Regions from separate parts of the Halomonas sp. AOP43-A1-21 genome, predicted to be linked through region 2. Evidence: predicted binding sites of a transcription regulator. Region 2 holds the regulator's gene; each other region holds the start of a gene.
The links. The regulator PhoB, encoded in region 2, activates phosphate uptake and scavenging genes when phosphate is short. The targets are predictions, from matches to a motif close to TGTCATANNNNTGTCANA.
Positions count from the first base shown of each region.

Region 1: ugpB (sn-glycerol-3-phosphate ABC transporter substrate-binding protein UgpB) is a predicted target of PhoB. The motif match lies at 1,244-1,261, and genes of this name have one in related genera.
Region 3: ACT3R7_RS11205 (bifunctional metallophosphatase/5'-nucleotidase) is a predicted target of PhoB. The motif match lies at 8,563-8,580, and genes of this name have one in related genera.

Region 1 is NZ_JBQSWC010000017.1:83,756-89,436, reverse strand. Features, by position in the region: gene argE (acetylornithine deacetylase) at 1-1,145, opposite strand, end outside; gene ugpB (sn-glycerol-3-phosphate ABC transporter substrate-binding protein UgpB) at 1,347-2,675, shown strand; gene ugpA (sn-glycerol-3-phosphate ABC transporter permease UgpA) at 2,837-3,721, shown strand; gene ugpE (sn-glycerol-3-phosphate ABC transporter permease UgpE) at 3,740-4,588, shown strand; gene ACT3R7_RS11235 (sn-glycerol-3-phosphate import ATP-binding protein UgpC) at 4,590-5,645, shown strand.
Region 2 is NZ_JBQSWC010000003.1:148,947-161,673, forward strand. Features, by position in the region: gene recG (ATP-dependent DNA helicase RecG) at 1-269, shown strand, start outside; gene yccS (YccS family putative transporter) at 287-2,509, opposite strand; gene ACT3R7_RS03020 (zinc-binding dehydrogenase) at 2,600-3,607, opposite strand; gene ACT3R7_RS03025 (hypothetical protein) at 3,778-4,134, opposite strand; gene ACT3R7_RS03030 (HU family DNA-binding protein) at 4,134-4,406, opposite strand; gene ACT3R7_RS03035 (NAD(P)/FAD-dependent oxidoreductase) at 4,512-5,705, opposite strand; gene ACT3R7_RS03040 (chorismate--pyruvate lyase family protein) at 5,792-6,349, shown strand; gene ubiA (4-hydroxybenzoate octaprenyltransferase) at 6,385-7,275, shown strand; gene phoB (phosphate regulon transcriptional regulator PhoB) at 7,384-8,073, shown strand; gene phoR (phosphate regulon sensor histidine kinase PhoR) at 8,076-9,368, shown strand; gene ACT3R7_RS03060 (hypothetical protein) at 9,676-10,050, shown strand; gene ACT3R7_RS03065 (hypothetical protein) at 10,662-10,979, shown strand; gene cysZ (sulfate transporter CysZ) at 11,103-11,843, opposite strand; gene phoU (phosphate signaling complex protein PhoU) at 11,921-12,646, opposite strand; gene pstB (phosphate ABC transporter ATP-binding protein PstB) at 12,691-12,727, opposite strand, start outside.
Region 3 is NZ_JBQSWC010000017.1:69,416-82,142, forward strand. Features, by position in the region: gene ACT3R7_RS11170 (phosphatase PAP2 family protein) at 1-213, opposite strand, end outside; gene ACT3R7_RS11175 (glycosyltransferase family 4 protein) at 176-1,339, opposite strand; gene ACT3R7_RS11180 (porin) at 1,655-2,656, shown strand; gene ACT3R7_RS11185 (aldo/keto reductase) at 2,797-3,876, opposite strand; gene ACT3R7_RS11190 (DUF1641 domain-containing protein) at 4,028-4,558, opposite strand; gene fdhF (formate dehydrogenase subunit alpha) at 4,558-7,524, opposite strand; gene ACT3R7_RS11200 (SDR family oxidoreductase) at 7,781-8,461, shown strand; gene ACT3R7_RS11205 (bifunctional metallophosphatase/5'-nucleotidase) at 8,635-10,281, shown strand; gene ACT3R7_RS11210 (DUF1428 domain-containing protein) at 10,363-10,731, opposite strand; gene ACT3R7_RS11215 (YciI family protein) at 10,728-11,105, opposite strand; gene ACT3R7_RS11220 (VOC family protein) at 11,102-11,944, opposite strand; gene ACT3R7_RS11225 (RNA polymerase sigma factor) at 12,061-12,727, opposite strand, start outside.

The sequences.
Region 1 (5,681 bases), on a different contig from region 2:
GCACGCCCCATCCGGCTCATAAAGTCCGTGCACGCCTCAAGCTCGCTTTTTTCGATGTACTCATCAGGCTGATGCGCCTGGGCGATGCTGCCCGGTCCCAGAATAATGGTTTGTAATCCCTGGCCTTGAAACTGCCCCGCTTCGGTGGCGTAGGCTACTGCGTGGTTGCAGCAGGCATCGGGCAGGTGGTCTTTGGCCAAGCGCAACACTGCGTGATTATCTCGGTCGGCCAGCCCCGGCACTGTCACATTCAGTGGTTCGGTCACAATTTCCACTTGCTTGCCACGTGCCTTTAGCTCGGCACTTAACGTGTCGGCATACGTCTCAAAACGAGCGAACACCTCTTCGAACGTCTCGGTGGGTAGATGACGAATCTCCCACTCAAACTGACACTCCCGCGCCATAATGTTGATCGCGGTGCCACCCTTGATCCTGCCAACGTGCAAACTGGTGTGGGGTACGTTGAACGCTTCATCGACACACCCTTCATCCACCAGGACTGTCATGGTGTCTTCAATAAAGGTGACCAGGCGTGCCGCCACATGAATCGCCGATGTGCCCTGATTGACCTGACTACTATGCGCCTCGCGCCCGATGACCGTCGTGCGCAGGTTAGTTGCGCCTTTTTGGGCGACCACCGGCTGCATGCTGGTCGGCTCACCGACAATCACATGCGCCGTGGTGGAGTAGCGCTCATAGAAGCGCTTGATCAACGCAGGCGCCCCCACACAGCCAATCTCCTCGTCGTAGGAAAAGCCAAAATAGATAGGCTGCTGCAAAGGCGCTTTCATCCACGTGGGCACCATGGCGAGTGCACAGGCAATAAATCCCTTCATATCGCAGGTGCCACGCCCGTAAAGCTTACCGTCCTGGCCGTCATGCAAGCCAAAAGGATCGGTCGACCAGGGCTGGCCTTCCACCGGCACCACGTCGGTATGGCCGGAAAGCATCACCCCACCTGGCGCGTCGGGGCCTACGCGGGCGATCAGGTTCGCCTTGGTACCGCAGGGGCTCATTACCCGCTCAGAGGCAATGCCATACTCTTCAAGATAGCCTTCGACAAACTCGATCAGCGCCAGGTTGGAGCCCCGGGAGGTGGTATCGAAGGAGACCAGTTTAGTCAATAGCGCTATTGCGTCACTCATATGATTCTCGCTGGTTATACACTTCGTCTAACCCTATCACCGGCTTCCTCGTGCGCCTACTGCCAAAGTTGAACGTGGTCATACCCAGTTAACTTAGCAGTCATCAAAATGTCATCTACACTGACTACTGTTCAGTGCATCCAAAAACCTTAACAAACGCACTGTGCCACCTGGCTTATGTCAGGCTCAAAAGGAGCTCTTATGTCTCGTTTTATGTTACGCGCGTTATCTGCCGGTATCGCTGCGACTACTCTGAGTGTTTCTGCCCACGCCGCTACCGAGATCACCTGGTGGCACTCCATGGGCGGCGAGCTGGGCGAGCGCTTGAGCGCGCTTGCTGAAGACTTCAATGCCACCCAGGATGAGTATCGTGTCACGCCTTCCTACCGGGGCGAATACGAACAGACCATGGTTAACACCATTGCCGCCTTCCGCGCAGGCGAGCAGCCTCACATCGTACAGATTTACGAAGTGGGCACCGGCACCATGATGGCCGCCCAAGGCGCTATCTACCCTGTTTATGAACTGATGGAAGAGCACGGCAACACCTTTGACCCGGCCGATTATCTGCCCGTGGTGACCGGTTACTACACCGACACCAACGGCAACATGCTCTCTATGCCGTTCAACTCGTCCACACCGATTCTTTACTACAACAAGGACGTCTTCGAAGCCGCTGGCCTCGACCCTGAAACGCCGCCGACCACTTGGCAAGAAATGGGTGAGATGGGCCAGCAGATTGTCGATGAAGGCGCGGCCTCTTGTGGCTTCACCATGGCCTATGCGGCCAACTGGGTGGGCCTTGAGAACTTCTCGGCACTGCACAATCAGCCTATCGGCACCAAAGAAAACGGCTTCGGCGGTCTGGATACCGAGTTTGCCTTTAACGGCGACGTGCAGGCGCGCTTCTGGGATCAATTGAAAGAGTGGTCTGATAGCGGCGTCTACAACTACGCAGGCCCAGCCAACGGCCCGGACGCGGCACCTTCGTTCTATGCAAGCGACTGCGCGATGTACATGAACTCGTCCGCATCACGCGCCGACGTGCTGGCTAACTCCGACTTCGACGTAGGCTTTGGCATGCTGCCTGTTTATGACGACGTAGACGGCGCACCGCAGAACTCGATCATCGGTGGCGCGACTCTGTGGGTGCTTTCAGGCCACGAAGACGACGAGTACACCGGCGTTGCCGAGTTCCTCGAGTACCTGTCGCTTCCCGAAGTGCAGGCCGAGTGGCACCAGGGCACCGGCTACCTGCCGATTACCACCGCCGCTTATGAGCTGAGCCAGGAGCAGGGTTACTACGACGAAAACCCGGGCGCGGATATTGCTATCGAGCAGATCAACTTAAACGAGCCGACGGAAAACTCCAAAGGCCTGCGTTTTGGTAACTATCCGCAAGTGCGCATGGTTCTGGATGAAGAGTTCCAGGCCGTACTGGCTGGCGATAAGAGCGGCCAGCAAGCCCTGGATGATGCGGTAAGCCGCGGCAACCAGATCCTGCGCGACTTTGAGGCTGCCAATAACTAAGCCCTTCTCGTTACTTGTAAACAACCCCGGCTTTTATAGCCGGGGTTTGCTATAGGAGCCATCCCATACGCCCAGCTCACCGGGGGCCTATGGGATGGCTTACTTCCTGGCAGCTGACCACTGCGGCCAGCCGCACCAACGCCCGTACGACAGGATGTGCCATGCAGACCAAACGTTCCACCTATCAAAATCGGTGGCTCCCTTTCTTACTGTTAGCACCACAGCTGGCGATTACGCTGGTGTTTTTTATCTGGCCGGCAAGCCAGGCGGTTAAATCCAGCTTCGAGCGTACCGATGCGTTCGGCTTTAAAACAACGTTTGTCGGCATGGAGAACTATGCACGCATTCTGGCCGACCCCAGCTACCTGAATGCGCTGGGGCGCACCGCGATTTTTTCCATCTCGGTGACGGTGCTTTCCATGAGCCTGGCGCTTTTACTCGCCGTTTGCGTTAACCGTGTGCTGCGTAGCGCCAAGTTTTACACCACGCTTTTGGTATGGCCCTACGCGGTTGCTCCAGTGGTAGCGGGCGTGCTGTGGTGGTTTTTGTTCAACCCCACCATCGGCCTTCTGCCGCATCTGCTCGACTGGTTCGGTATCAGTTGGAACCACCGCGTTTCAGGCACCCAGGCAATGATATTGATCACCATTGCCGCGGCCTGGAAGCAGATCTCCTATAACTTTTTGTTTTTCCTGGCAGGGCTTCAATCTGTGCCGCAGTCGCTCATGGAGGCAGCGGCTATTGATGGCGCGGGCCCCTTCAAGCGCTTCTGGACCATCGTGCTCCCGCTTCTATCACCCACCACCTTCTTTTTGCTGATCATCAACATCAACTACGTGATGTTCGACACCTTCGGGGTGATTGATGCCACTACCGCGGGCGGGCCAGGCCAAGCCACCATGACGCTGGTCTACAAGGTCTACACCGACGGTGTCGCGGGATTGAATATTGGCTCCTCATCCGCTCAGTCGGTCATGCTGATGGGCATCGTGATTATCCTGACGTTTATCCAGTTCCGGTACGTGGAACGCCGGGTCAACTACTAGTGCGTTAAGGAAATAAACATGGTTGAAAGAAGACCTTTTCTCAATATTCTGACCCACCTGGTGCTGATTGCAGGCGTGCTGGTGGTGGCATTTCCGGTGTACGTGGCATTTATCGCCTCAACCCACGAATCCAGCGCCTTTGTGCGCGGGGTGTTGCCGCTGCTCCCCGGCGACAACATGTTTGCATCCTACCGGCAGATGCTCAGCTCCGGCTGGCAGGTGGGCGGCACACCGCCGGTCTGGCTGATGCTGGGTAACTCGCTGATCATGGCGCTGACGATTGCGATCGGCAAGATCGCCATTTCGATTATCTCCGCCTTTGCGATTGTCTATTTCCGCTTCCCGTTTCGCATGCTGGCGTTCTGGATCATCTTCATCACCCTGATGCTGCCGGTCGAAGTTCGCATCATCCCCACCTACGCGGTCGTTGCCAACCTGGGCATGCTGAACTCCTATGCGGGGCTAACGCTTCCACTGATTGCCTCCGCTACCGCGACCTTCCTGTTCCGCCAGTTCTTCATGACTGTGCCTGAAGAGCTGATGGAAGCCAGCCGAGTGGATGGCGCCGGCCCGATGAAGTTCTTCAAGGACATATTGCTGCCGATATCGATCACCAATATCGCCGCGCTGTTCGTGATCATGTTTATTTACGGCTGGGTGCAATACCTGTGGCCACTGCTGGTCACCACCGACGAAGACTTCTACACCATTGTGCTGGGTATCAAGCGCCTGATGGCCTCGTCCGACCGGGTGCCCGCCTGGAATCTCATCATGGCGACCGTCACGCTTGCCATGCTGCCGCCGGTATTAGTAGTGCTGTTTATGCAAAAACTGTTCGTGAAAGGCCTGACCGAGACGGAGAAATAAGATGGCTAGCATTACCTTGGAAGGGCTTAGAAAAACCTACTCAGGCGACGTCCATGCCGTTAAAGGCATCGACCTTGCGATTGAAGACGGCGAGTTCGTGGTGCTGGTAGGCCCTTCGGGCTGCGGCAAATCCACGCTGTTACGCATGGTGGCCGGGCTTGAAACGATTACCGACGGTACGCTCAAGATTGGCGACCGGGTCGTCAACAATCTCGAACCCGCAGAGCGCGATATCGCCATGGTGTTTCAGAACTACGCGCTCTACCCGCACATGACGGTGTACAACAACCTCGCGTATGGGCTGAAAAACCGCGGCTTTAAAAAACCCGAGATCGAAGAACGGGTGCGCAAAGCGGCCAAAATGCTCGAAATTGAGGATTTTCTTGCGCGCAAACCGCGCAAGCTCTCCGGCGGCCAGCGCCAGCGCGTCGCCATGGGTCGGGCGTTGGTACGTGAGCCCGCAGCCTTTTTGTTCGACGAACCGCTCTCTAACCTGGATGCCAAGCTGCGCGTGCAAATGCGCGTGGAGATCAAGCAGCTTCAGCGCCGCTTGAAGACCACCAGCCTCTACGTGACCCACGACCAGTTAGAAGCGATGACGCTGGGTGATCGTCTGGTGGTGCTTAGCGCTGGCAAAATCGAACAGGTGGGCACGCCCATGGAGATCTACGCGCGCCCTGCATCGATGTTCGTGGCGGGTTTTATCGGTTCGCCTGCGATGAACATGGTACCGCTTGAATACCTGCAAACGCGCGGCACCCATGACCTGTTAAACGATCTTCCCGCCGAGACCGACACGGTCGGCATTCGCCCGGACGATATGCGCCTTTCGCCACCCGATACACCGCACCTGGTGGTCGACTCCACGCTTGAACTGTTTGAAGCGGCGGGCGCCGAAAGCCATCTTTACGTGCGGCTCGCCGACAGCGACCAGCCCACCGTGATTCGGGTAAGCGGCCAGCCCCCGGTCAAGGAGGGCGAAACGCTACGCTTTTATGTCACCCGCGAAGCGCTGCATCCGTTTAACAGCGCAACCGGCCTGCGCACGGGGGATTAGATGGCGACTATCAGGGCGGCTTGTTAAGCAATTACG
Region 2 (12,727 bases):
GCTCCCGCGAGCGCCTGAGCGTCATGCGTGAAACCACCGATGGTTTTCGTATCGCGGAAAAGGATCTGGAGATTCGCGGCCCGGGCGAGGTGCTGGGCACCCGGCAGACCGGCCTTGCGCAAATGAAGATTGCCGACCTGGAACGCGATGCCGACCTATTGGAGCGCGTGACCGCGCTTGCCTCCGAGCTGCAAAGCGAGCCGCATATTACCGCGGTACTGGTGCGGCGTTGGCTAGGCGAGGCCGCAGGCCGCTACGGGCAGGTGTAGCGGCCTGCGGTGAAGTCTTACACCTTGGCACTAGCGCTGGTGGCATCTTCGATAGCGGCTGGCGTGCTGGTCAAGCGGTTGGCCGCTTCGCCCAGAGGCACTAGCTGTTCGGCAATCAGGCGTAGCTGGCTTTGAATGGGCCGATACAGCGTCAGCGCTTTCTCTTCCCCATTTTCCCGTTGAACGCTCTGCTCGTTTAGCTGCGCGAGTAGTTCGCTTGCCTGCTCATCCAGCGAGGCGATGAACTGGCGTTTATCCAACTGTTCGGACAGTTGCCCCAGCAGTTCGCTGATACGCTTGGCAGAAGGCATCGATGCCGCGTCTTCCTCATCTTCCGCCAGACGATGACGGTGGGCGCCCAGCGCTGAGAGGTGGCTCAACAGCGTATTGGAAAGCACCAGAAAGCGCAGGCCATTGTCGGCATCCTGCTTACGGTAGTGTCCCGGCTCATGAAGCATATTGGTCAGCAGCGTAGAGAGCGCGGCATCGGCGTTATGGGCATTACGCCGGGCCAGGCGATAAGCCAAATCATCCTGCTTGCCCTCTTCATACTGATGAACAATTTCATCCAGATAGCGGCGGTGATTGGTAATCGCCTTTGCGGCTTCACGGTAGAGCCGACGGCCCTGCCAGTCGGGCAGAATGAAAAACACCGCAAGCCCTGCAATCAGCGAGCCAATCAAGGTATCAAACAAGCGCGGCCAGATAAGATCAAAGCCGTCGCCCACCTGATTAAAGCTGCACAGCACCAGCAAGGTGATGGAAGCTGTCGCCACGACATAACGTTTTTCCCGGTTGGCAAAAAAGGTGACACCGGCGGCCACCGCAATCACGCTCTGCACGCTTGGCTGGGGGAACAGGCTGATCGACACCCAGCCTGCCGTAAGGCCCAGCACCGTGCCCAAAATACGTTGGGAAAGAAAGCGCCGCGTCGTGGCGAAGTTAGGTCGACATACAAACAGGGTCGTCAGCAAGATCCAGAAGCCCTGCTCGGGGTCCAGCCACTGAAGCAAACCGTAGCCCACCATCAGCGCGGTTGTCAGGCGTACCGCATGACGAAAGGTGGGAGAGCCAAGCGTAAAGTTGAGCTGTACTCGCTTCCACGCTTCCAGCAGGCTGGAAGGCGAGCGATCATAAAGTGCGCTATCGCGACGGTCATCAGTGGTGTCCGGGTTATGCGCACTGGCAATCTGCGCTTCAAGCGTGGCAAGGTTACTGGCGAGTGCGTTAAGCGGATGCAGCAGGGCACGCCATTCGGGCTTGCCGCGTTCGCTTAAATTATCGATAGAGGCTCTCAGGTCAGCAAGCGCCTGTTCGCTCTGCTGGTGATCAAAGGGCCGGTTAAGCAGTAGTGATTTGGCCAACTGACGGCAGGCGCGCCCCTGCTGATCTAACAGCCGCTGGCAGCGAAACAGCACATCGTGGTGGAAAAACGCCTCGGTGAGCGCGCTATAAGGGTAGTGGGTCGAGCTTGCCCGCTCATGAATGTCCTGGGCAATAAAGTAGATGCGCAGATAGCGGTTAAGTTTTTGACTGCCGCGCTGGCCTTCCAGGCGACGAAAAATCATCTCTTTGGCCTGATTGAGCGCATCCACCACTTTGCCATTCTGGCGCGCCAGGGCCACTCGGCGAGCCTCGACATCGACGCCGCGTACCGGCTCAAACAGAGCCGATTTGAGTATCAAGAACTCGCCTAGCGCTTTATAGACTCGTGCCATGCTTTGTTTGACGGGCTGACGGGAAAAAAGCGCACACCAGATAACCGAAATAACCCCGTACCAGGCGGCGCCTGCTAACAGCAGCAGCTGGCGAGACGCCACGTCGGCATCCACGCCGCCATGCTGCTCAATATTGATCATTGAGTAGATCGATAAAATCAGCGTGCCGGAGGCAATCGTGGCGTACCGCTGACCGATAGCGCCCAACATGATCAGAGTGAACGTGGAGGTTCCCAGCCCTAGTGCAAATAGCCATGGCCAAGGGAAAAGCCACTGCACGATAAATGAGGCCAAGGTAAAACATATCAGCGTGACCAGCAGCGCCTGTAAGCGGCCCTGCCAGCTGTCATCGGTTTCGGAAAGGGCACAGGCGATAATTCCCAGAAAAAGCGGAATAACCAACGCTACATCGCCCATTATGCCGCTAAACAGTAGCGCTGCGCTGAACGCGATAAAAACGCGCAGACTATAAGCAAACTTATCGAGGGTCCAAAGACGCCGAAGCGGCAGTGAAATAGGCATAGATGCTCTTGTTGTGGGTCGCTGTTAGACTTTAGTATAAACGCTAAGCTTGGGTCGTTGCTATGGCTTGTGGCTTAACTTGGCGTGCGCCTAAGGCATTTCGACGACCCGTTTACCTAAATTATCCCCATTGAGTAAACCAATCAGCGCTGGCGCAACGCTATCCAGCCCGCCGGAAATTTTATCGAGCTTCCACGCGAGGCGTTTTTGAACGACTAACGGCTGCATAAATTGTTGAAAGGCATCCCAGTAACGCAAGTAGTCGGGCACGACAAAAGGATGAACCGCGACGTTTTTTTGCCTTAGCTGTGCAAAGTTATCAGGGCTTTTACGCGGATTACGGGTCTGATACTGGCTTACTAACCCACACAGCACAATGCGTCCGTTAGTAGCCATTGATTCAATCGCTGTCGTGAAGGCGCGCCCCCCGATATTTTCAAAGTTAAGCGTAATTCCAAAAGGCGCCGCGTGATGTAGCTGCTCGATATAATCCGGGCTGCGATGATTGAGTACGCTCTGAAATCCTTTGTCATGCAGCCAGGCGCGCTTGTCGGCCCGCCCGGCCGTGACGATGACGTTTGCCCCTTGGTGCTGGGCAAGCTGCGCCGCGATAGAACCCACCGCGCCTGCGGCGGCGCTGACCAGTACGCTATCTTGAGCAGTAGGCTGCCCCAAGCGCTGCATACCCACCCAGGCGGTAAATCCCGTCATTCCCAGCGGATGCAGGTAGGCTTCTGGATCGCTACCCTCCGGAACAGGGGTTAGCTGCTGCCCGTCAGAAGCAACGATCTCCTGCATGGGAAGGTGACCTACGACGAAATCGCCGCGCTTGAAAGAAGGCCTGTTGCTGGCAATTACTTCGGCCAACGTCCAGCCGGACAACGGGCTGCCGACGGCCCAGCGCTCGATATAGTCGTACCCGGCTGGCTGCATACGTGTACGCATATACGGATCAACGCTGATATAGCGGGGTTTTAACAGTAACCGTGGTGTTTTGGGCAGGCTAATCAATGTCTTTTGGATATGCTCAGGGCGTAGTTTGCCGGTAGGCAAGTGTGCAAGCTTTAAGCCTATCGTGGTTACTATGGATGCGGTCATGGCTATCCGGTTATCGAATTAACAGTGTTAACGTTACCGCGAATAAAAGCCCAAGGCGTATTTAAGGCGTGTTTAAAAAGTCGTGCTCATAACATTATGACGGGGAAATGATAGGCAAAGAGAGCAGGGGCCCGCCACCCAAGGGTGGCGGGTAACCGCTAGAAGTAGCGCTACAAATACTTCAGCAGCTTTTGCAGCTTGTTCATATCAGCGGAGTCACCGACAAGGCGTACCTCGCCGTTGAGCATTCCGTCGAGGAAGGCCTGCTGCGTTGGTTTCCTGAGGATACGTAACGCGGCGTCTTGATCGCGAAAGCGTAGCTCAAGATCCAGATCGACCGGCAAGCCTTTACCTGAAGTGATGCCTTTTGGCGTCATTCGGTAGTAACGGGCGACGGTTAAGTCTTCCGTGGCAATACCCCAGTCTAGGCCGCGCATTCGTTCAAGCTGTTCACGAAAGCGCGGCTTGCGGCGCAGGGCGCGTTTGAGCATAAAGCTCAGCAGCCACAGCGTCAGCTTGAGCTTCATTAGGAAACGGCGTCCTTAAGCGCTTTGCCCGGCTTGAAAGCAACGTTTTTGCTTGCCGGAATTTGTAGAGGAGCGCCTGTTTGTGGGTTTTTACCGGTGCGCGCTGCACGCTCACGAACAGTAAAGGTACCAAAACCGATCAAAGCCACATCTTCGCCTTTCGCGACGCTGTTGGTGATTTCATCCAGAATGACGTTCAGGACCTGGCCTGCTTTGTCTTTGGAGAGATCGGCACTTTCAGCGATGGCAGCAGCGAGTTCAGGTTTGCGCATAAGGAATTCCCCTCATTAAAATTAAGTATGACGTGTAGCGGTGTTATTAAAAACGCCACCCAGGCTGGGTTAGCTTATCTAGCCTAGTCGTGAACGCGGTGAAAATCAGCCCAGTAGCGCAGGTGCGGCTCTGGAAAGCTCCACTTTCCGTCTCACGCAGCCCCCTGTCAACGCAAAACCGACTAAATTCCCGTCTTTATCTTCGCCAAGCGCGCTCATGTCGCTCCCTTCGCCCTCAATTCGCCAGCGTTCGGGTGGGATAAGCGGCGGGTAGGCTACCACCGGCAATAGCGGTGTTTTAACGATAACGGGCCAGGCGCCGAAGCTTACCGGGGTTGGCGTGCCGGAAAGCGTTGCCGCCAGCGCCTTGGCGCAGGCCTGTAGCGGCTGGACATACATGGCGTTGATGCTGTCGATACAGGCAACGTCACCCAGGGCATAGATATGTGGATTCGAGGTACGCAGGTGACGGTCTACCTGAATACCCTGGTCAGAGACGGCAAGCCCTGCTGTTTTGGCTAACCCCGTTCTTGGGGCAAGGCCGGTGGCCAGTAAGACAATATCAGCGTTGATGACCGCGTCATTATCCAGTGTCAGCTTGACGCTGCTGTCCTCGCCGATGTCGATATCCTTCAGCGTGCGGCCAAGCGCCAACTGGATACCTGCTTCGCCAAAGGCTTCGCCCAGCGCAACGCCGAGCGGTTCAGGCAGTAGTCTGGGCAGCGGAGTGGTTTCCGGCGCAATCAGACTTATCTGATGGCCGCCCGCGTGCAGGTCATTGGCGAATTCGCAGCCCACCAGACCCGCGCCGATAATGGCAATGCGCGCAGGCCGCTCATGCAGAGCGGTGTAAAATCGACGGTAGTCATCCAGATCGTTAATAACAAAAAAGTGCTGGGACACACTTGCTGGAATGGCAAACGGTGCCCGGGGCTCGGCACCGGTGGCAAGTACCAGGGCATCGTAGCCCAGCGTTTGTCCATTGCTAAGCCAAAGCGTTTGGGTGTCTGCAGATACCTGCTCTACCGGGGTAGAGGCCATGACCTGGATATTCAGCTCTTCAGCAAGGTCGGTGGCTGACTGCCTCGCCAGTTGGTCGGGTTTGAGCCCTTTCGCAAATCCGGTCGAGAGAAGCGGTTTGCTGTAATCATCGCCGCTGTCGGCACTGATCAGCGTGATGCTGCGCTGATCGCCCAGACGGCGTAACGCTCGGGCAAGCCCAATGCCTGCCATTCCCGTGCCGATAATGATCAGCTCGGCGTGGGCGCTGGTGGAATCAACCGTATGTGATGCAGGCATGCCATCCCCAAATAGTCAGTGCAACAAAAGCCAATAAGACCACCATGTTACACTACCCGCTCTGTTTTTTTGCCCAGGAGTACTCGGTGGCGACTTCCTCTTTTCGGCAAGCACACGCTTTCCCTGTTTGGCAGCCCGTGGCCGCGCTGCGCCCTACCATGAGTGCTTCGTGGTGGCAGTGGGTGGCTTCTACTGATTCGTTAACCGCCCGCCTGACGGCAGCAGGGAGTGAAAGGCCATTTCGTGTGCGCCTTTTACGCCAAGGCGTCGGCATGCCCCAGCCAGACGAAGCCCAGGCCTTGGGGCTCGCGTTACGTCATTATGCCTGGCTACGTGAGGTGGCACTTTGCGTGGGCGATACGCCCTGGGTAGTGGCTCGCTCGGTGGCGCCTCTGACGCAGTTAAAGGGGCAGCATCTGGAGAAACTGGGCGAGCGCTCGCTGGGCAGCTGGCTATTTCGTCAGCCTGATTTGATCCGCGGCCCGCTTGAGGCCACCGTCTGTGTTCCACGCTTTGCTTACCCAACGGATGCCGAGAGCCTTTGGGGGCGGCGCTCCGTATTTCAGCACGCCGGGCTTTCACTGCTCGTGCAGGAGTACTTTTTATCCTCTATGGCTAATGATCTTCGCCTGCCTTCGCGGTAGGCTTGCTCGGCATCTCTTCTTTTCGTGAGGTAAGCATGGATCGTTCTTTGTTGCGGCCAACCGGGTGGGCGCGATTGGCAGATTTTTTACACTTGATGCGGCTGGACCGCCCCATTGGTACTTGGCTATTGATGTGGCCGACCCTGTGGGCGCTCTGGGTGGCAGCGGAAGGTGTGCCGGGCCGTAACGTACTGCTTATTTTTGTGGCGGGTGTATATGTAATGCGCGCTGCGGGGTGTGTGGTGAACGATTATGCCGACCGGCATTTTGATGGCCACGTAAAGCGCACCAAAAATCGCCCGCTGGCAACCGGACGTATCAGTGAAACCGAAGCCCAGCTGCTGTTTATCGGCCTAGTGGCGGTCGCGTTTATTTTAGTGCTGCTCACCAACTGGTTTACGGTGCTCTTATCGCTGGGCGGGGTCGTACTGGCGTTTATTTATCCGTTTATGAAGCGCTACACCCACTTTCCTCAGGTGGTGCTCGGGGCGGCTTTTTCCTGGGCGATCCCCATGGCGTTTGGCGCCGTATTAGGGCATGTACCGCTAGATGCCTGGCTACTTTTTTTTGCCAACGTGCTGTGGACGGTGGCCTACGATACTCAGTACGCCATGGTTGATCGTGATGATGATTTGAAAATCGGCATTAAATCAACGGCAGTGCTTTTTGGTGACGCAGATCGTCTGATCATTGGCTTGTTGCAGATCGCCACGCTCGCGCTTTTGGCCTGGGTCGGCGTGCGCGTCGGGTTAGGCGGCTTTTTCTGGCTGGGGCTTGCCGGTATGGCGGCGACATTTATCCATCAGCAGCGCCTGATTCGTCATCGTGAGCGTGACCCGTGCTTCCAGGCATTTTTGAATAACCACTGGGCGGGGCTACTCATTTTTGCAGGCATTGCGCTTAGCGAATGGCCGGTTGTGGGCTAAGCCTGCTCAGCGCGATTAATGCTTGTCATATAAGTGTCATCAAGTCATGGTGTTATTGTCACTGAGATGTCATTGAATTTCCTTCTTTGAACACCGTGAGGCCCTGGGATGACCGCCAAGACCGTTTTGATTGTCGATGATGAAGCGTCTATCCGCGAGATGATCGCCGTAGCGCTGGAAATGGCGGACTATCGCGTGCTTGAAGCGGATAACGCCCAGGATGCCCACGCGCTGGTGGTAGACCATCAGCCCGACTTGCTACTGCTTGATTGGATGATGCCGGGCACCAGCGGTATTGAGCTGGCAAGACGCCTAAAGCGTGAAGAAGCGACGGCTGAACTGCCCATTATTATGCTCACCGCCAAAGGCGAAGAGGATAATAAGATTCAGGGGCTTGAGTCGGGGGCGGATGATTACATTACCAAACCTTTTTCACCGCGCGAGCTGGTCGCACGCCTGAAAGCCGTACTGCGTCGCGCCACGCCACGCGGCGTGGAAGACCCGATCGAAATCAATGGCCTGCTGCTGGATCCGGTTAGCCACCGCGTAAGCGCTCACGGTAAGGCGCTTGAAATGGGACCTACCGAATACCGCCTGCTGCAGTTCTTTATGACCCACCAGGAGCGGGCTTACACACGCAGCCAACTGCTCGATCAGGTGTGGGGCGGCAATGTCTACGTTGAGGAGCGCACCGTGGATGTCCATATACGGCGCTTGCGTAAAGCATTGGGCGAAGTGCATCAGAACCTGATCCAGACGGTACGGGGTACCGGTTATCGCTTCTCTGCCCGGGTGTAATTGTGCGCCTGTGGAGCCGTGAGCTGTGGCGCATTGCCTGGTTAGCGACCATTGGGGTTTGCCTGGGATGGCTATTGGGTTCGGCAGGGCTGGGGTTGTCGGCCGGATTGGCCGTCTGCTTGTTCTACCATCTACGTCAGCTACGCGTGCTTTTTCAGTGGCTCACCCTCAATCCGCATAATGAACCGCCCGCGGCCAGTGGCATGTGGGGGGATCTGCTTGATCGTCTTTATCGCTATCAAAAAAGCCAGCGTATCACCCAGGGACGATTACGGGCGACGCTGGCACGCATTCAGGAATCCTCTGAGGCTATGCGCGACAGCGTAGTCATGCTTGACCGGCACGGTGATCTTGAGTGGTGGAACAGCGCCGCAACGAAGATGCTGGGCCTGCAGACAGCGCATGATCGTGGTCAGCACATCACCAATCTACTGCGCGACCCAGACTTTATCAGCTACTTCAATGCACGCAATTATAGCGAGCCGTTAACTCTGACCTCGCCGATTGATGAGCGTAGCGTCCTGCAATACCAGATTACCCTCTACGGTGACGATGAGCGCTTGGTGATGGCGCGGGATATCACCCGTTTACATCGCCTTGAGCAAATGCGCCGCGATTTCGTCGCCAATGTTTCCCACGAACTGCGTACTCCGTTGACCGTTCTTCTGGGCTATCTGGAAACCTATGGCGATCTGGCCGACCAGCTTCCGCCCCGCTTAGGCCGGGGTATTGAGAAGATGCAGGAGCAGACCCAGCGTATGCAAAATCTGGTGAATGATCTGCTGCTGCTGTCGCGTTTGGAGATTGATCAGGGTGGCGAAGATCATCAGCCGCTATCTATTGAGCGCCTTCTGAATAGTGTTTGTCAGGATGCACTCGCTCTATCGCACCACCAGCATAGCGTGCGTGTCGAGATTGAAAACGATGCGGGGTTGGTGGGGAGTGAGCAGGAAATTCGCAGCGCCATTTCCAACCTGACTTTTAATGCCGTGCGCTATACGCCGCCAGGTAGCCAGATTACTCTGCGCTGGATGGCAATGGCGAACGGTGATGCCTGTATCGAAATCGAAGATAATGGCCAGGGGATCGATCCTGTGCATATCCCCCGGCTAACCGAGCGTTTTTACCGCGTTGATAAAGGCCGCAGCACCACCACGGGCGGTACGGGGTTAGGGCTTGCCATCGTTAAACACGTATTGTTACGTCATGATGCGCAGCTTCAGGTTGAGTCACATCCTGGTGAAGGCGCTCTATTCCGCTGTGTTTTTCCTGCCGTTCGATTGGCTGTCCTTTAAAGCCCTCTTCTTTTGCCTTTTAATAATCCTTGTACAAGTGTGTCACGATGTCAGTCAATTATGGTCAAAGGTTACCCATGTGCCATTTTTAACCAGTATGTGCTCCATTTAAACGGCAATAGAAAAGCTATTTGGCATGTGGGTGTTTTTGTAAGATGTTGTTTTATATTAAATATTTATTTTTTTGTCATTTTTGGCATTGGTCCTGCAATACTTTAAGCAAGGAAGACTACCGCAGGAAATGGTAAGCCAGGATGGCGCTTCCTTAAAATTATGCGGTATTAAACAGCGATCTAGGAGACGGAATATGATGTCCAAGGAACTACTCAAGAAAGCTGGTATTTTAGGTGTAACATTTGGTCTGATGGCAAGCCCATTTGCGTTTGCTCAAGAACCAGCTAACCCAAGCGGTAATATTTCTCCAGATGAGCAGCCGGTTGAATCTCAATCACACGATTCTACACAAGCAGGCTCTTCTGACTACGATCAAGACGATCTGATTCACGAAGAAGGCGATAACGCAGCGCATAACGATGGCGCAATGGGTTCCACGCACTCTGGCAATCATACCGATAATGACGCAATGGGCTCTGGCCCAACTGGCGAAACTTCAGGTGGCGATACCTCTTTTGAATCTGACGATTTACCCAAAGAGAATAGTTCAGTAACGACTGAGCAATAAAAGTCATCATGTTTTTATAGATGCTCAGGAAGAGCTAGCATGGGATAAGGATTTCCCACTGCATGGATGCTCACTGATTCAAGGAACGAATCAAGCGACAATCAGAACGTTAGTCAGGGTAAATTCCAAGGTTGGAGTCCCGCAAAAGGAAAGGAAGCTAACGTTAGATATTGTCCATAGCTACGAGATCAAGACCCTGCCACGGCGGGGTCTAATCTTTTGTGGGAAAAAATATTTTTTTTGAAAATGAAATTTGTTGCTCTGCTTTGATGCTTTAGGTGACTGCCAGCCTGATTTTAATAGGCTCACCACCTAGTTTTTTAAAACACAATACGCCCTGCGACTACACAGTGTGCCACTTTGGTTGAATAACAAAGGCGCATGTGCCATTATTACGCAACACGTTAGCGTGCTATCTATTTGTGCGACGGTGTTTTGCGTGCAACGTTTATTCAGCATGTGCCTGATATTTAAAGCTAATATTTATATATGGCATTGTTGGCATTTCTAATGCAAAAGATAGATGAGAGCGATAGCCGCTAGACGATTAGCTGGGCATTAGCTATAGCTATCAACCTTATAAGCGGCATTCATGTTATCAGGAGTAAGTCATGTTATTTAAAGCAATGGTAAAAAAAGTAGGTATCTTCAGTGTTTCTTTGGGCCTTATCGCAAGCCCGCTGGCATTTGCGCATAGCTCTATCGAGTTAAACAAAGATCGCTCTGTCGGTGAGATTACTCATCAGTCACAGTCCACCCGTACGTCTGAGTCAGCCACTTACTCTGCGAACGAGCTGAACCACGGTGACAGCGATCGTATGAACACTAACTACTCGCCGACTAGCCAGCAAGAGAGTGACCGTCAAAACACAAGCTCTTACAAAGCGTCTGATTTAACGCGCGATGAAGGCGACAGCACTGATTGGTAAGCCTTTTCTACTCTAAGTTAATAAAAACCTAGGGTGGTAAGAAACAAAGGTAGTAAGAAAAATTAGCAAGCATAAAAAACCCCGCTCATGCGGGGTTTTTGCGTTTCAGAACTAACCACTCGGCTATGCAGAGCCTTGGTGCGTGAGTTCGCGAGCCGTGCGGTAATGTTGGTCCCACATCAAGACGGCGCCTGCCACCGCGCCGGGTATCAGAAAGAGGTTGGCCAGTGGTATCCAGGTGATCAGGGTTACCAAGCCGCCATAGCTAAGGCTTTGCCACCAGCGCTTGGTAAGCCGTTGGCGCATATCTTTAAATGCGACCTTATTATTATCCATGGGATAGTCTAAGTAAGTAATGGCCATGATCCATGCTGAAAATAGCCCCCATAGCAGAGGCGCAAAAAGATTCAGTCCCGGTATCCAACTGATAATAAACAGCGCAATGGCGCGGGGGGCGATATAGCCTAGCTTAACCAATTCCCGGCCTACGGCATCAATCGCCGTTTTGGTCAGTCCCCGGTCATCCAGCGGAATTCGTCCGGTTGCCTGAATTTCCACTTTCGACGCCAGAAAGCCGTAAAAAGGTGCCGCGATAAGGTGAGTGATCAAGGTAAAGGTAAAAAACACCACGGCGAGTAAGCTAATCATGAAAAGCGGCCAGATCAGCCAGGAGAGCCAGTCAAGCCAGGTAGGTACCAGGCTCATCCAGTGATCCAGCCAGCCGGAAAAGCGATTGACCACAACGCCTAACATGGCGCCATAAACAAGGATATTGACGAGGATAGGCAGGAAAATATATCGCCGCAGACCCTTTTGATAGACCAGGCGCGTGCCCTGCTTAAGCGCTGTTATCGCATCCAACATGTCACTCATTCCTCATAAACGCAGACGTCCAGGCTGGTGTCAGCCCAGACGTATTGCAAGAGGAAATGCCTCGTGGGTCAAGGCTTTTTCGCTACCTTCTGATCGACGGTGTCCAGGTCGCTATGGCGAATATCGAGCCCCTTGACGAGGTATACCACGTACTCCGCCAGATTGTCGGCATGGTCACCAACGCGCTCCAGTGCGCGCAGTACCCACATGATGCTGAGTATGGAGCTAATCGAGCGCGAATCTTCCATCATGAAGGTCATTAGCGAGCGCATGGCACTGCCGTACTCATCATCGACCGACTCGTCTTCACGCACAACCTGCATGGCCAGCTCGGTATCGAAGCGGGCAAAGGCTGTCAGTGCATCGCGCAGCATTTTGCGTACGTGCTCGCTGATATGACGAACCTCGATCAACCCGCGAACCGGGCTGCTGTTTTCGCTGAGCAGTAGCGCATTGCGGGCAATTTTACTCGCCTCATCGCCGATACGCTCAAGGTCCGAGGTCGCGCGGATCACGGCGAGCACCAAGCGTAAATCCGACGCTGCTGGCTGACGGCGCGCCAATACGCGGGTGCACTCTTCATCGATTTGCAGCTGCAGATCATTAACCTGGCGATCATTGTCACGCACTTTTTCAGCTAAGCGGGTGTCACCTTCAAGCAACGCGTGGACGGCGTCCTGCACCTGCTTTTCCACCAGCCCGCCCATGGTCATCAGGTGGGTTTTCAACTCTTCCAGCTCTTGGTTGAACTGGCGTGAGATATGCTGGCTGTGGGTATCGCTCGTAATATCCATTGAGCACTCCTGAGATAAGGTCGGTTAGGCCCGGACTATTGTTTTCAAGTCATGCGGCCGGTGATGTAGTTTTCGGTGCGT
Region 3 (12,727 bases), on a different contig from region 2:
ACTGGTGTACTGGACTATCCGCCAGATACCGTCAGGCTGTAGCCAAGGCTGCGCGGCGATCAGCAGGACCCATATCGGCCAGTCGCCCAAGCGGCTTGCGGCCTGCAAGACAATTCGCCAGGGGCGGAACAGATTGAGCCGTGTAACGCGCTGGCAAAGTTGCCATTCAAGCAGGTCAAGACGAGCGAATACGACAAGCGGGCGTGGACGCATGATGGGCCTCTTGGGCTTGGTGGAGATACTGCATAAACTGATCCGCGATGCCCGACCAGCTTTGCTCAAGTGCGCGAAGACGCGCGACACGGCCTATACGCGCGTAGTCGGCGGGGTGTTGGCAAAGCTCGACAGCCGCCTGTTGAAACGCTTCCCTGTCGTCAGGGGTAACGGTAATACCGTTATGGCCATTTTGAATCAACTCAGCGCTTGCCGCGTGCCGATAAGCCACTACGGCAAGGCCGCTGGCCATTGCCTCGGCGACCACATTACCCCAGGTCTCCGACAGTGAAGGAAAGACAAACAGGTCAGCACTGGCGTAATGGCGAGCCAGCTCATGTTTCTCCACAAACCCGGTGAAGTGTGCCTCAGGCAGGGCTTTTTCAAGCTGAGCTCGCGCTGGGCCATCGCCCACAATGACCTGGGCCATATCGGGGCGTACCTCGCGCATGGCTTGTAAGGTTTCTTGAAGCAGCGTGAGGTTTTTCTCCAGGGCCAGACGGCCCACGTAAAGCGCAACAGGTTGGTGAGCGCCCACACCCCACTGCTGGCGCAGGGCGGTATCGCGATACGCGGGTGAGAAACGCTCCCCCTCAATTCCCCGCGACATCACGTGAACGTTACGAATGCCCTGTTGGCTTAAAGCGTCTGCCTGTAGCTGGGTAGGTACCAGGGTGAGTTCGCAGCCATTATGGAAATAGCGCAGGTAGCGACGCGTCGCTGACGCCAGCCAGGGCACGCCGTAATCATGACAGTAATGATCAAAGTTGGTATGCCAGCCTGCCACCAGCGGAATATTTAACTGGCGTGCGGCTTGGCGTGCTGCCCAGCCAAGTGGGCCTTGGGTCGCCAGATAGATAACGTCTGGGCGGTGCTGGCTCCAAAAGCGGCGCAGCGTGGTAGGCCTTGTTAAACCGACTTGCACCTCCGCGTAACCCGGTACGGCCAAGCGGTTAACCTGAAGCTCATGCTGTACGTTTGGCGCCTTTCCCTCGGAACGCGGTTTTGGGCGAATAACATCAACAAAAACACCCTGTCGGCTGAGCTCTTGGTGCAAGCGGCTCAAGGTATGGGCAACACCGTTAATCTCCGGTGACCATGTTTCGCTAACGATACAAAGCCGCATAAGCGATCCGTCCCTTAATCACATTTTAACTTAGTGTGGTCGGGGACAGTGACACTGCCAAGTCAAGGGGGTGAATAAGCGATGACACTTTTGCAAATAATAATTAATAAATCGTCATGACAAACCTTTGTTACTCTTTAAAGTAGATTTTGTTAAATATTAAATACTAGTCATAAGTTATTATAAAATATTAAAACTTTAAAATAAATGAAATATATACCTACTACTATCTGCTGCGTTGAGGCGTTAAACGACCTCCACTCTTTTTAAAGTCTTTTATTAAAAAAATATATGACTACTTCAACGGGATCGAACATGTTCAAGAAAACGACACTGGCGTTAGCAGTTTGCAGTTTATTAGGCGCCTCTGCAGCACAAGCCGCTATGGTGTACGATCAAGACGGCACTACGCTTGATATTTACGGCCGTATCGCCATGGGCTTTGAGGGTGGCGGTGTTAAAGATGGTAAGGATAACGGCGAAGAGTTCCGCAACTTTGGTTCACGCCTGCGTATTACCGCTGGCCATCAGATCACTACCGACCTGCGCGCTTTTGCTCGCGTTGAGTGGCGTTTCAATAGTGATGAGCGCAGCCGTCCCGGTTTTGATGAAGTTCGTAATAGTTACCTGGGATTAGAAAGCCAGCAGTTCGGTACCTTTATGGCAGGTAACTACAACAGCTTTTATGATAATTACGTGATGACCCCGTTCGACGTTTACGTTGAGCGCGGCTATGAGTTTGCAGGCGGCGGCTTGCAGGCACGTGGCGATTCAATCGGCTATAAAACGCCCAAAATAAACGGTTTCCAGGCCGTAATTTCTGCCAAACACTTCTCTGAGCGCGGCTTGACAGAAGCTGAACAAACTGGTGAAGGTAGCGTCATTGCTACACAGGGCGGCGTAGTTTATGAAGCAGGTCCGGCTCGTTTAGCGCTGGGTTATGTTGAAGATACCGTTCGTGGTGGTGGTAACGGTGAAACGCTTTTCGGCGCGACGGCAGCTTTCGTTATTAACGATTCTCTTTCTGCACGTGTAGGTTATGAAACACGTGATGATAACGACGTCTATGGCGGCGGTTTTGATAAAATTGGTGTAGGTGCCACTTATATTTACGATTCGTGGAAATTCTTCGCCGACTACTACAACATCGAAGTAGACGCTGCTGACAGCGACCGTAACGCCTGGGCACTAGGCTCGATGTACCAGCTGACCAAAAACTTCGATATGTTCCTGGAGCTTAACGACAGGAATCTCGATGCCGTTAACGATTACGACGAAGACCTGTATTACGCGCTAGGTGCTCGTTACCACTTTTAATGGCTAGTGTAGGTTCGTTACTGCTTTAAGCTTTACTTCGATCTTGAGTCGGTATGGGTAGTCTCATACCGACTTTTTGGCATGTTTTTAACGTAGTAACGATCCATTACCGGCGGAGCATCTTCGCCGGTAGCTTACCTTTAGCGCTCGTCATCCCGGTTATCAATGGTTTTACGGTAGTTATCGATAAACGGCTGTTCGGCCTTATCAATGCGGTCCATGCCGGCCACAACGCGGTGCCAGTAAGGGTAAAGCGGTGCGGGGCGCGTGGCGGCTTCCAGGCGATCAATCTCTTTCTGGCTTAACGTAAGCTCTGCCGCGGCCAGGTCATCTTTCAGATGCTCTTCGTTGCGCGCGCCGACAATCAACGAGGTCACACCGGGGCGGTCTTTCAGCCAGGCAAGGCAAGTGCGCGGAATAGAGGCGTTGTGCGCTTCACCAATCTCAGCTAGCAGCTCGATAATATCGTAGGCCCGCTCCATATCATGCACATAGGGCTCGGGCCAGCCATTGCCCTGGCGAGTGCCTTCGGGCGCTTTCTGACCACGGCGCACCTTGCCATTGAACAAGCCTTCACCTAGCGGCGCCCATACCAGCGTGCCAATGTTCTGGTCGATAGCCAGCGGCATCAGCTCATACTCGGCCTCGCGGGATTCCGGCGTGTAGTAAATCTGCTGGCTGATGGGTTTTACCAGATTATGCAGTTCGGCCTTGCCGATGGTTTTCATCATCTGCCAACCGGTAAAGTTAGACGTGCCGTAGTAGCGGATTTTGCCGCTTTGTACCAGATGATCCAAGGCATACAGCATTTCCTCAACCGGTGTTACGCCGTCCCAGTTGTGCATCTGGTATAGGTCAATATGGTCAGTACCCAGGCGTTTCAGGCTGGCTTCACAAGCATTGATTAAGTGATAGCGTGAAAAACCGCTGTGGTTGGGGTTGTCGCCCAACGGGCTGCGCGCCTTGGAGGCCAGAATAATGTCCTGACGCTTGTTTCCTAGCGCCTTGCCTACAATTTCTTCCGCCTCGCCCATGGAGTAAAGGTCGGCGGTATCAATCAGGTTAACCCCAGCATCAATCGCCATATCAATCTGGCGTCGCGCGCCTTCTACATCGACGCTGGCCGCCTTTTCAAAGCCTCCACTTCCCCCGAACGGGACGGTACCCAGCACGATTTCAGATACCAATAAGCCTGAATTTCCTAATGGACGGTATTTCATTTCGATAGCTTCCCTGTTGACCGAATGTGTCGTTAATCTAAAGTCTTAGATCACGTATACCTGTAAGCCTAGAAAATCAGCGGGATATGTCAAAAACATAGCCCTCTTCCTGGCAGCGTGTTTGCTGAGGTGCTGATTTGATTCATCGTTCTCATGGACCTTCGGTAGGCTTGCCGGTGAAATCGGTGACCGGTTTGTCTACCGGCCTGTCAAGCCGCTCGGAAAAAGCGCGCAGGCCCGCCAAAATCGGTTTGATGGCATACCACAGCTCGTCGTCATTGAGCATGCGATAAATACCGGTGATGCCGGGGGCGCTGTCCTTCTCTTGATCCTTCTCTCTACTCTTACCTTTATGGGAATGGTCCTCCGCTTCATCATGGCGATGGTTGCCGACCTGCTCAATTCCCTCTTTAAGTGCAGACATCACCTGATAAAAACGATCCGGCGGTAGCGTCGCAAGCGTCATGGCGATCACTGAGAGATTTTGAATGGCATTAAGCGAGCCTGGTTTATTTAAGCCGTCTACCACAATACGCATCAGCTCATGATTAGACGCAACCACATCATTGGCAAACCGAAGCAGACCATGCTCATGCAGCGTTTGTACAAGCCTATCGAGCTCTTCCTGGGCATCCGGGCCGATGTTGGGTGGCGGTACGTCGTAGGAAATTCGTTCGGCCATTACATTTTCCTCGGATTGGTTTGCTGGGCAGGCGGCAACGTATAGTCCTCGTTAGCCCACTTCACCTCGACGGCGACGCCCTCATTAGGTGTGCGCTTCCCAAAGCGGTAGTTGGTGCTGGGAAGGGGTGATTCACTGCGCTTGTCGAGCACTTCAAGCTTAACGGCCGTTTCCTTGTAGGCAGGGGTTTGCACGTCTGGGTCAGTATGCTCGCCGGTTAACGCATTAACGCCCGGTTTGCCAAAGTGAATCGGCAGGTAGAGCCCCTTGCCCGCAACGCGCTCGGTCACCAGGGCGGGAAACTCACGGCTATCCCGGCGTGACGTAATACGCACCCAGGTACCGTCTTGAATATTACGCTCGGCCGCAAGCTCCGGGCTTACCTCGACAAAACTGCCGGGCACCTGATCCCAGATGCCTTGTGAACGCCCGGTCTGGTTAGAGCCTTGAAAGTGCTCCAGCAGGCGGCCGTTATTGAGCATGAGATCATATTCTTCATCGGCGGCTTCAAAAGGCTCTTTCCACTCAAGAACAAACAGGTTGGCCTTACCATCCTCGGTGTGAAAACCATCGGTATACAGCAGCGGCGTATCGGTACCGTCTTCGGCAACCGGCCATTGCAGCGACTTCCAGCCTTCCAGGCGCTCGTAGCTGACCCCCGCGAACATGGGAGATATCGATGCGCACTCCGCCATGATCTCTGAAGGGTGTGCGTAGCCCCAATCGTGGCCCATGCGCGCGGCAAGGTCTGTCAGGATACGCCAGTCGGGACGGCTATCGCCTAGGGGATCAAGCACCTGGTAGAAGCGCTGAATGCGTCGCTCGGTATTCACGAAGGTACCGTCTTTCTCGACGCTGGGGCAGGCGGGCAGCACCACGTCAGCAAACTCAGCGGTACGGCTTAAAAACATATCCTGCACGACCATAAAGTCGAGGCTTTCAAACGCGGAGTGGACATTATGGGTATCGGCGTCGGAGAAGGCCGTTTCCTCGCCAATGATATACATGGCCTTGAGCTTGTCCTCGGCGGCGGCTTGCACCATCAGGAAGTTGCCGTAACCGATTTCATCAGAAAGCTGTTCAGGCTTGACGCCCCAGCCTTTGGCCCACCGCGTGCGGGCATCCTCGTTGGTAACCTTTTCATAGCCTGGGTACATATTGCGCAGGCAGCCAAAGTCGCTGGCGCCCTGCACATTGTTATGGCCGCGCATGGGGTAGCCGCCAGTACCCGGTTTGCCGTAGTTACCCGTGACCAGCAGCAGGTTGGAAAGCGCGGTGCTGGTATCCGAGCCGTGGCTATGCTGCGTAATTCCCATGGCCCATAAAAGGCAGACACTTTTTGCCCTGCCGATTAATTCCGCGGCCTCAATCAGCTGCTGCTTGGGAATGCCGGTTTTCTGCTCGGCGAAATCAAGCGTAAACGGCGCCAGCGATTCACGGTATTCATCGACGTTATTGACCCGGCGCTCAAGAAATTCATAGTCGGCCAAGTCGTTATCGAACATATAGCGCGACAGTGCCGAGGCCCAGATCAGGTCGGTGCTGGCATTAGGGCGCATAAACAGATTCGCCCGCTCGGCCATTTCGTGTTTGCGTGGGTCGAACACTACCAGCTTTTGGCCGTGCAGCTTCTGCGAAGACTTGATGCGCGAGGCAATCACCGGATGGTTTTCGGCGGTATTGCTGCCTACCAGTACGACCACTTCCGCCTGTTCGATATCCTTGATGGTGCCGGCGTCGCCACCATAGCCCACGGTGCGGAAAAGCCCTTTGGTGGCCGGGTTCTGGCAGTAGCGGGATGAGTTATCCACGCTATTGGTGCCAATGATCAGCCGGGCAATCTTCTGCGTCAGGTAAGCCTCTTCGTTACTGGCTTTACTGGAACCGATAAAGCCAACGCTCTGTGGGCCGTGGATATCGCGCACGTTTAACAACCGGCGCGCCACCAAGTCCAGCGCTTCGTCCCAGCTGGCTTCACGAAACTGACCGTTTTCCCGAATCAGCGGCGTCGTGAGGCGTTTTTCACTGTTAACGAAGTCCCAGGCAAATTTGCCCTTGATGCAGGTGGAAATACCGTTAGCCGGGGCGTCTGGGGTGGGCTGAACCTTGAGAATCTTGCGATCACGGGTCCACATCTCAAATGAGCAGCCAACACCGCAGTAGGTGCATACCGTTTTAGTGCGTTTGATGCCCGGCTGGCGCCAAGTGGCGTCAAGCTCTGAAATACCGGTGATGGGTTTGGCGCTGGTGGTATTTTCGACCTCTTTGACGACGTCGATCATCGGTCGCTTAAGCGACCAGGGCAGGGCGGTAAGCGGGCCTGTCTGCCCATACATGGTGTTTTCCTGCAGCGCATTACACGGGCAGACCGTGACGCAGTGGCCACAGTGAACGCAGCTTGAGTCGTTGATCTCTTTACCGCCATCCCACAGTACGCGCGGATTTTCACTAGCGTAATCAATGCTTAGTGTTTCGTTGACCTCGACGTTCTGGCACGCCTCGACACACTGGCCACACAGAATGCACTGGTCCGGGTCGTAGGTATAAAACGGGCTGGAGGTATCTTTTGGATAGGGCTTGGGCTGGAATTCATAGCGCTGGATGGGAATATCCATCTCGACCAAGGCGTTATGCACCCGGCAGTCGCCATTGTTATTTTCGCACACGGTACAGTAAAGCTCATGTTTGGCCAGCAGGCGGTCCATGCCTTCATGACGGGCGGCCGTGGCTTGGGCGCTGCGGCTTGAAATATTAAGGCCTTCTTGGGTACGCAGCGCGCAGCCACGTTGCATTTCACCGTTAACCTCGACCCAGCAGGTATCGCACGTTTCAATAGCGCCTAGAGAAGGGTGGTAGCAAACATTGGGCAAGGAGATGCCATGGTTTTCAAGAAAATCGATCAGTGGCTCATCGGCGTTGCCGGTTAATTTTTTATCATCAAACGTAATCGTGCACGGTCGGTTCATGTGGGTACTCCTCCATGGGCCCCTTGTTTTTATCCTGACGCTGCCTCCTCTTCGCGGGTTTTAACGTCTTGCTTCAAAGGTAGTTAAGCGCCTTGAGCTTGTACAAGCTCAGTTTCTGGTTTTAAACCTAAGTTAAGCACGGGTTTTGCGCTTCTCTTTCAAAGCCAGCACGCTACGTTTATAGCCAACGGCTTTTATTTATCTCTACAGCATTTACCCCAACAGCATTTACCCCAACAGCGCTTGGAGAAAAAACATGGAAAACACACAGACCCAACCCACCGTACTGATTACCGGCGCCAACCGAGGCGTCGGGCTGGCATTGGCAGCCCACTACAGAGATGAAGATTGGCAGGTGATCGGCGTTTGCCGCCAATCATCAGACGAGCTTGAGCGCGTGGCTGACCGCATTATTGAAGGTATCGACGTGACCCGGGCCGAGGATGTTGAGCGTTTGGCACAGGCGCTTGATGGTCTACGGCTGGAATTATTGATCAACAACGCCGGCCTCTTGCGCGATGAATCGTTAGGCCAGCTGGATTTCGACAGCATCCGTGAGCAGATGGAAATCAATGCCTATGCGCCCCTACGGGTATGTGAAGCGTTGCTACCGTTGATGCAGGACGGCAGTAAGATTACCAACATCACCAGCCGTATGGGATCGATTGCCGATAACGACTCCGGTGGGCGCTACGGTTACCGCGCATCCAAAGCGGCGCTAAACGCGTTTGGAAAATCCCTGGCTATGGACCTTAAGCCACGCGGTATTGCCGTGGCGCAAATACACCCAGGCTATGTAAAAACGCGCATGGTTAACTTCGGCGGGATGATCAGCCCTCAGGAAGCCGCCACGGGCATTGCTGCCTGTATCAAAATGCTGACGCAGGAAAATAGCGGCAGCTTTTGGCACAGCAATGGGGAATTACTGCCGTGGTAGTGTTGAGTAAGGCGTTTTTCTATCAACAGGCGAAAGCAGGCTATTTTGCCATCGCATACCGCTAAGTAAGATGAGTGCGCTACAGTGGTGTGCGATAACGCCGTCATCCATTTGTCAGGCGTCTAGGGCACGCTATCGTTCTGCTACAACACTTTATAAAAGGAACCATGCTGATGCGTTTTATTTCTCACGGTATTGCGCTAGGGATAGCTACTGGGCTGCTGACTACCTCAGCGTATGCCGCGCCCTACACGCTGACCATTTTTCACACCAACGACCTGCACGGGCGTACCGACAGCTATCCTCAACTGATCACCGCCCTGGCTGAAGCTCGTGAGCGGTTTGGCGACGGCCTGTTGCTGGACGCGGGAGATATCTTTTCGGGTACGCTCTATTTCACCGAATACCAGGGCCAGGACGCCGTCGAGTTCATGAACCTGATGGGCTATGACGCATTCGTGCCGGGCAACCATGAGTTCGACCTGGGCGACCCGGAAGAGGGCCATCAAGCATTAGCGGCTTTCTTTGCCGCCGCTGATTTCCCTATTGTGGGCGCGAACCTGGATTTCTCTACCTCACCCGAGTTTGCCGATCTACTCGGTGATTCGATCAGCGTCGAGCCCGAACAGCAGCCTAAGCCTGGCCACCTGTACGACGGCATTGTGGTAGAGCAAGGTGGCGAGCGAATCGGTATTTTCGGACTAAGCACGCAAGGCAGCGAGACCGTCTCCAGCCCCGGTAACGTCACCCTTGGCGATTACCGAGCGGCGGCCGAGGCGATGGTGGAAGCGTTTGAAGCTCAAGGCGTTAACAAGATCGTCGCGCTTACTCACCTGGGTTTTGACAGCGACCCAAGTATGGGCAACGACCTATTGCTTGCCCAGCATGTGGACGGGGTGGACGTGATCATCGGTGGGCACAGCCATACGCGCTTGGAGTCGCCCGTTACGGTGGATGAAAACGATTTGGGCGAGCCTAAAGCGCCCACCGTTATTGGCCAGGCGAACGAGTACGGCAAGTACCTGGGCGTCATGCAGGTCACCTTTGATGACAAGGGCGTGGTGCAGGATGCTAGTGGCGAACTGCTGACCACCGATGATTTCGAGCCCGATGCCCAAGCGCTTGAGATGCTTGAGCCTTACACCGCACGAATTGAAGCAGTGCGCGATACCCAAGTGGGCGCCCACCTGAATACGCCGCTTCCCAACCCGCGCCACGGCAATGGCGATGAACAAAGCGTGCGCGCCAATGAAACGGCGCTTGGCAATCTGATCGCCGATGGTCAGCTTGCTGCCGCCCGCCGAGTGAACCCGGAGACCGTGCTGGCCATTCAAAATAGTGGCGGTATTCGTGAGCCCATCGCCCAGGGTGATGTGAGTGTGGGTGAGCTGGTTGCCGTGCAGCCGTTTGGCAATCGCTTGGCGCTGGTGAGCGTGACGGGCGCGGAGCTTCTGGAAACGTTCGAGATCGGGCTGGCAAACACCCCTGATGAAAGCGGTGGTTTCCTGCAAGTGTCCGAAGGTACCGAGCTGGTATATGACAGCCGCCAGCCCGTCGGTGAGCGCGTTGTGAGCCTGAAGGTGACGCAGAACGGCACCTTGCAGTCGGTAGACCCTGAAAGTACCTACACCATTGCCACCAATCACTTTACTGCAGCCGGTGGCGATAGCCATACGGCACTAGAGGCCGCCTATGAAAATGGGCGCAGCACCATCGTCGGTAATACCGATTGGGAAATGCTACGTGACCATATGGTTTCGTTAGGTGACGTGGATTATCAGGTTGAAGGGCGTATCACTGACCAGGCTCGCCAACATTAAATGTGAATAAAGGGCCGCCTGGACGTTACGTAGAGGCGGCCCTTATTCAGAGTAGTGAACACCAGGCAGAAGCCTGGTCACTCACTCGTCTATAAGCGTGGCAAAACTGCCGAATATCGCTCGCTTGCCATCAAACGGCATGGGGTTGACGTCCGGCTGTAAGCGAGGGTCTTCCATGACCTTGGGCATCGCCTCGTCGCGCACGGCGCGGGAGGTCCATTCGATCCATGAGAAGATAATGGTTTCGTTATCCTTACGCTTAACGGCCATGGAATAAGAGGTGACTTCCCCTTCAGGGATATCCTCACCCCAGCACTCAACTACCCGCAGGGCGCCATACTCTTTGAAAACCACGGCAGCATCACGGGCGTGCTCAATGAAGATTTCTTTATTGGCCGTGGGCACGGCCGCAACGAAGCCATCAATATAGCGTTGAGTAGTAGTGCTCATGATGATTCTCCTGGCTGGGTTTTGGGTGGGAGTTCTCGAATGGGGCGTACTTCAATGCTGCCGAGTCTCGCAGGTGGGATGCGGCTGGCTAGCTGTAGCGCCTCGTTCAAGTCACGTGCTTCGAGCAGGTAAAAACCGGCCAGCTGTTCTTTGGTTTCCGCAAACGGCCCGTCGGTAATTACTGTCTCGCCATCGCGTACACGTACAGTGGTCGCGGTGTCTATCGGTTGCAGCGCTTCACCGGCCAGGTAATTGCCTTGAGCGCTTAAACGCTCGACGCCCGCAATACACTCCTGATTAAGGTCATGCCACGCCTGCTCGCTCATGGCATTGATGAGCTGCTCTTGGTAATACACTAAGGCCGCGTATTTCATGGCGTCTCTCCTTCAGTAGAAAGACAACTATCCGCCGACACATTGATCATCCACTGCACGCCAAAGCAGTCAGTGGCCATGCCAAATCCCGCAGACCAGAACGTTGATTCAAAAGGCATGATTACCTCTCCGCCTTCGGTGAGGCGTGCAAAGGTTAGGGAGGCTTGCTCGATCTCCTGATACTCCAGCTGAATCTGCACGCCTTGTGGTGGCATGTACTGTTCAGGCGTCATGTCGGCGCCCATCAAGCGACGACCACGCAGGTTCAGCGAAGCGTGGATGATGCGGTCATGCAGAGAAGGTGATACATGCTCTGCCGCTGGGGTTTCCGCGTAGGTCATCAAACACTCTATCTGGCCGCCGAGCACGTCAGAATAGAACCGCATGGCCTCCCGGCAGGTGCCAGGGAAGGCGACATGCACATTCATGACATCGGGTACGCGGGCATGGCTGTGATGCTTATCCAGGCCCGCACCCGGCTCAAATTCCTCAAGCGTGAAGTAGCGCCTTAACTCAAGGGTCACGTTGCCGTCGGCATCCAGGGTTGGCCACTGCTGTGCCCACCCCAAAGCGACATCAAGAGAAGGTGCCTCCAGCACGCTATAACCAGCAATACGTTCACTGGCTGGAGACAGAGGGCCGGGGAGGATAGTGGGAGTTCCGTTATGGAACTGGATCAGGCAGCCATCGCTTGTCGGGTGTAAGCCGTTGCCGCTCACGAGTACGCCTGCCTGCATCATGCGCTCGTTGTAATCGGCCATGGCGGCAAGCATTTCCTGCGACGGTAGCGCACCATTTTCGGTCGTGGCGTCGGCACGCCGTATCAGCATGAATTTCATTGAGAGTCTCTTTTATTGTGATGGTCGACACCCTCTAGTCGTTTGACGTGCCCCCAAATCGACAGGCCTGCGAACTATTTTTCATAACCTTTTGGTAATATTTTTTATAGCGCTGATTAAAGTTCGGCCAATTTGCTGAGCAAAAAGCGTTTTTCCGGCTCTTGAGTAGTTAATGTCAGGGCCTTTTGGTAGGCATCGCGCGCGGCGTCATCGTTACCCTGCCGACGTAGCAAATCTGCTTGGGCCGCATGTAATAGATAATAACGAGAGAGTTGAGGATGATGAGCTAGCTCATCGAGCAGGCTCAACCCAGTTGCTGGAGAGTCATGCATGGCAACGGCCACCGCGCGATTCAAGGTCAGAACAGGCGATGGATAATAGCGGCATAAAGCGTCATACAGCCTGACAATCCGCGCCCAGTCGGTATGTTCGGGGCGAAGGGCTTGGGCGTGTACGGCGGCAATTGAGGCTTGAAGGGTATAAAAGCCAAGAGGGGTGAGGGCTAGTGCGTGTTCGAGCCACTCGATACCCGTACAAATTTCCGCCTGGTGCCATAGGCCTCTATCCTGCGCCTCCAGCGTGACGAGCTCGCCTTGGTTATCCTGGCGCGCATCCCGGCGGGCATTGGTAAGCAGCATAAGTGCCATCAGCCCAAAGACTTCTCCCTGTGGCAGTAGCGCTGCCAGTTCCTCACCCAGACGTAGCGCTTCGCGGGTCAGACTGATATCGACCACCGACGCACCGCTACTGCTTGAATAACCTTCGTTGAAGACCAGGTAGATA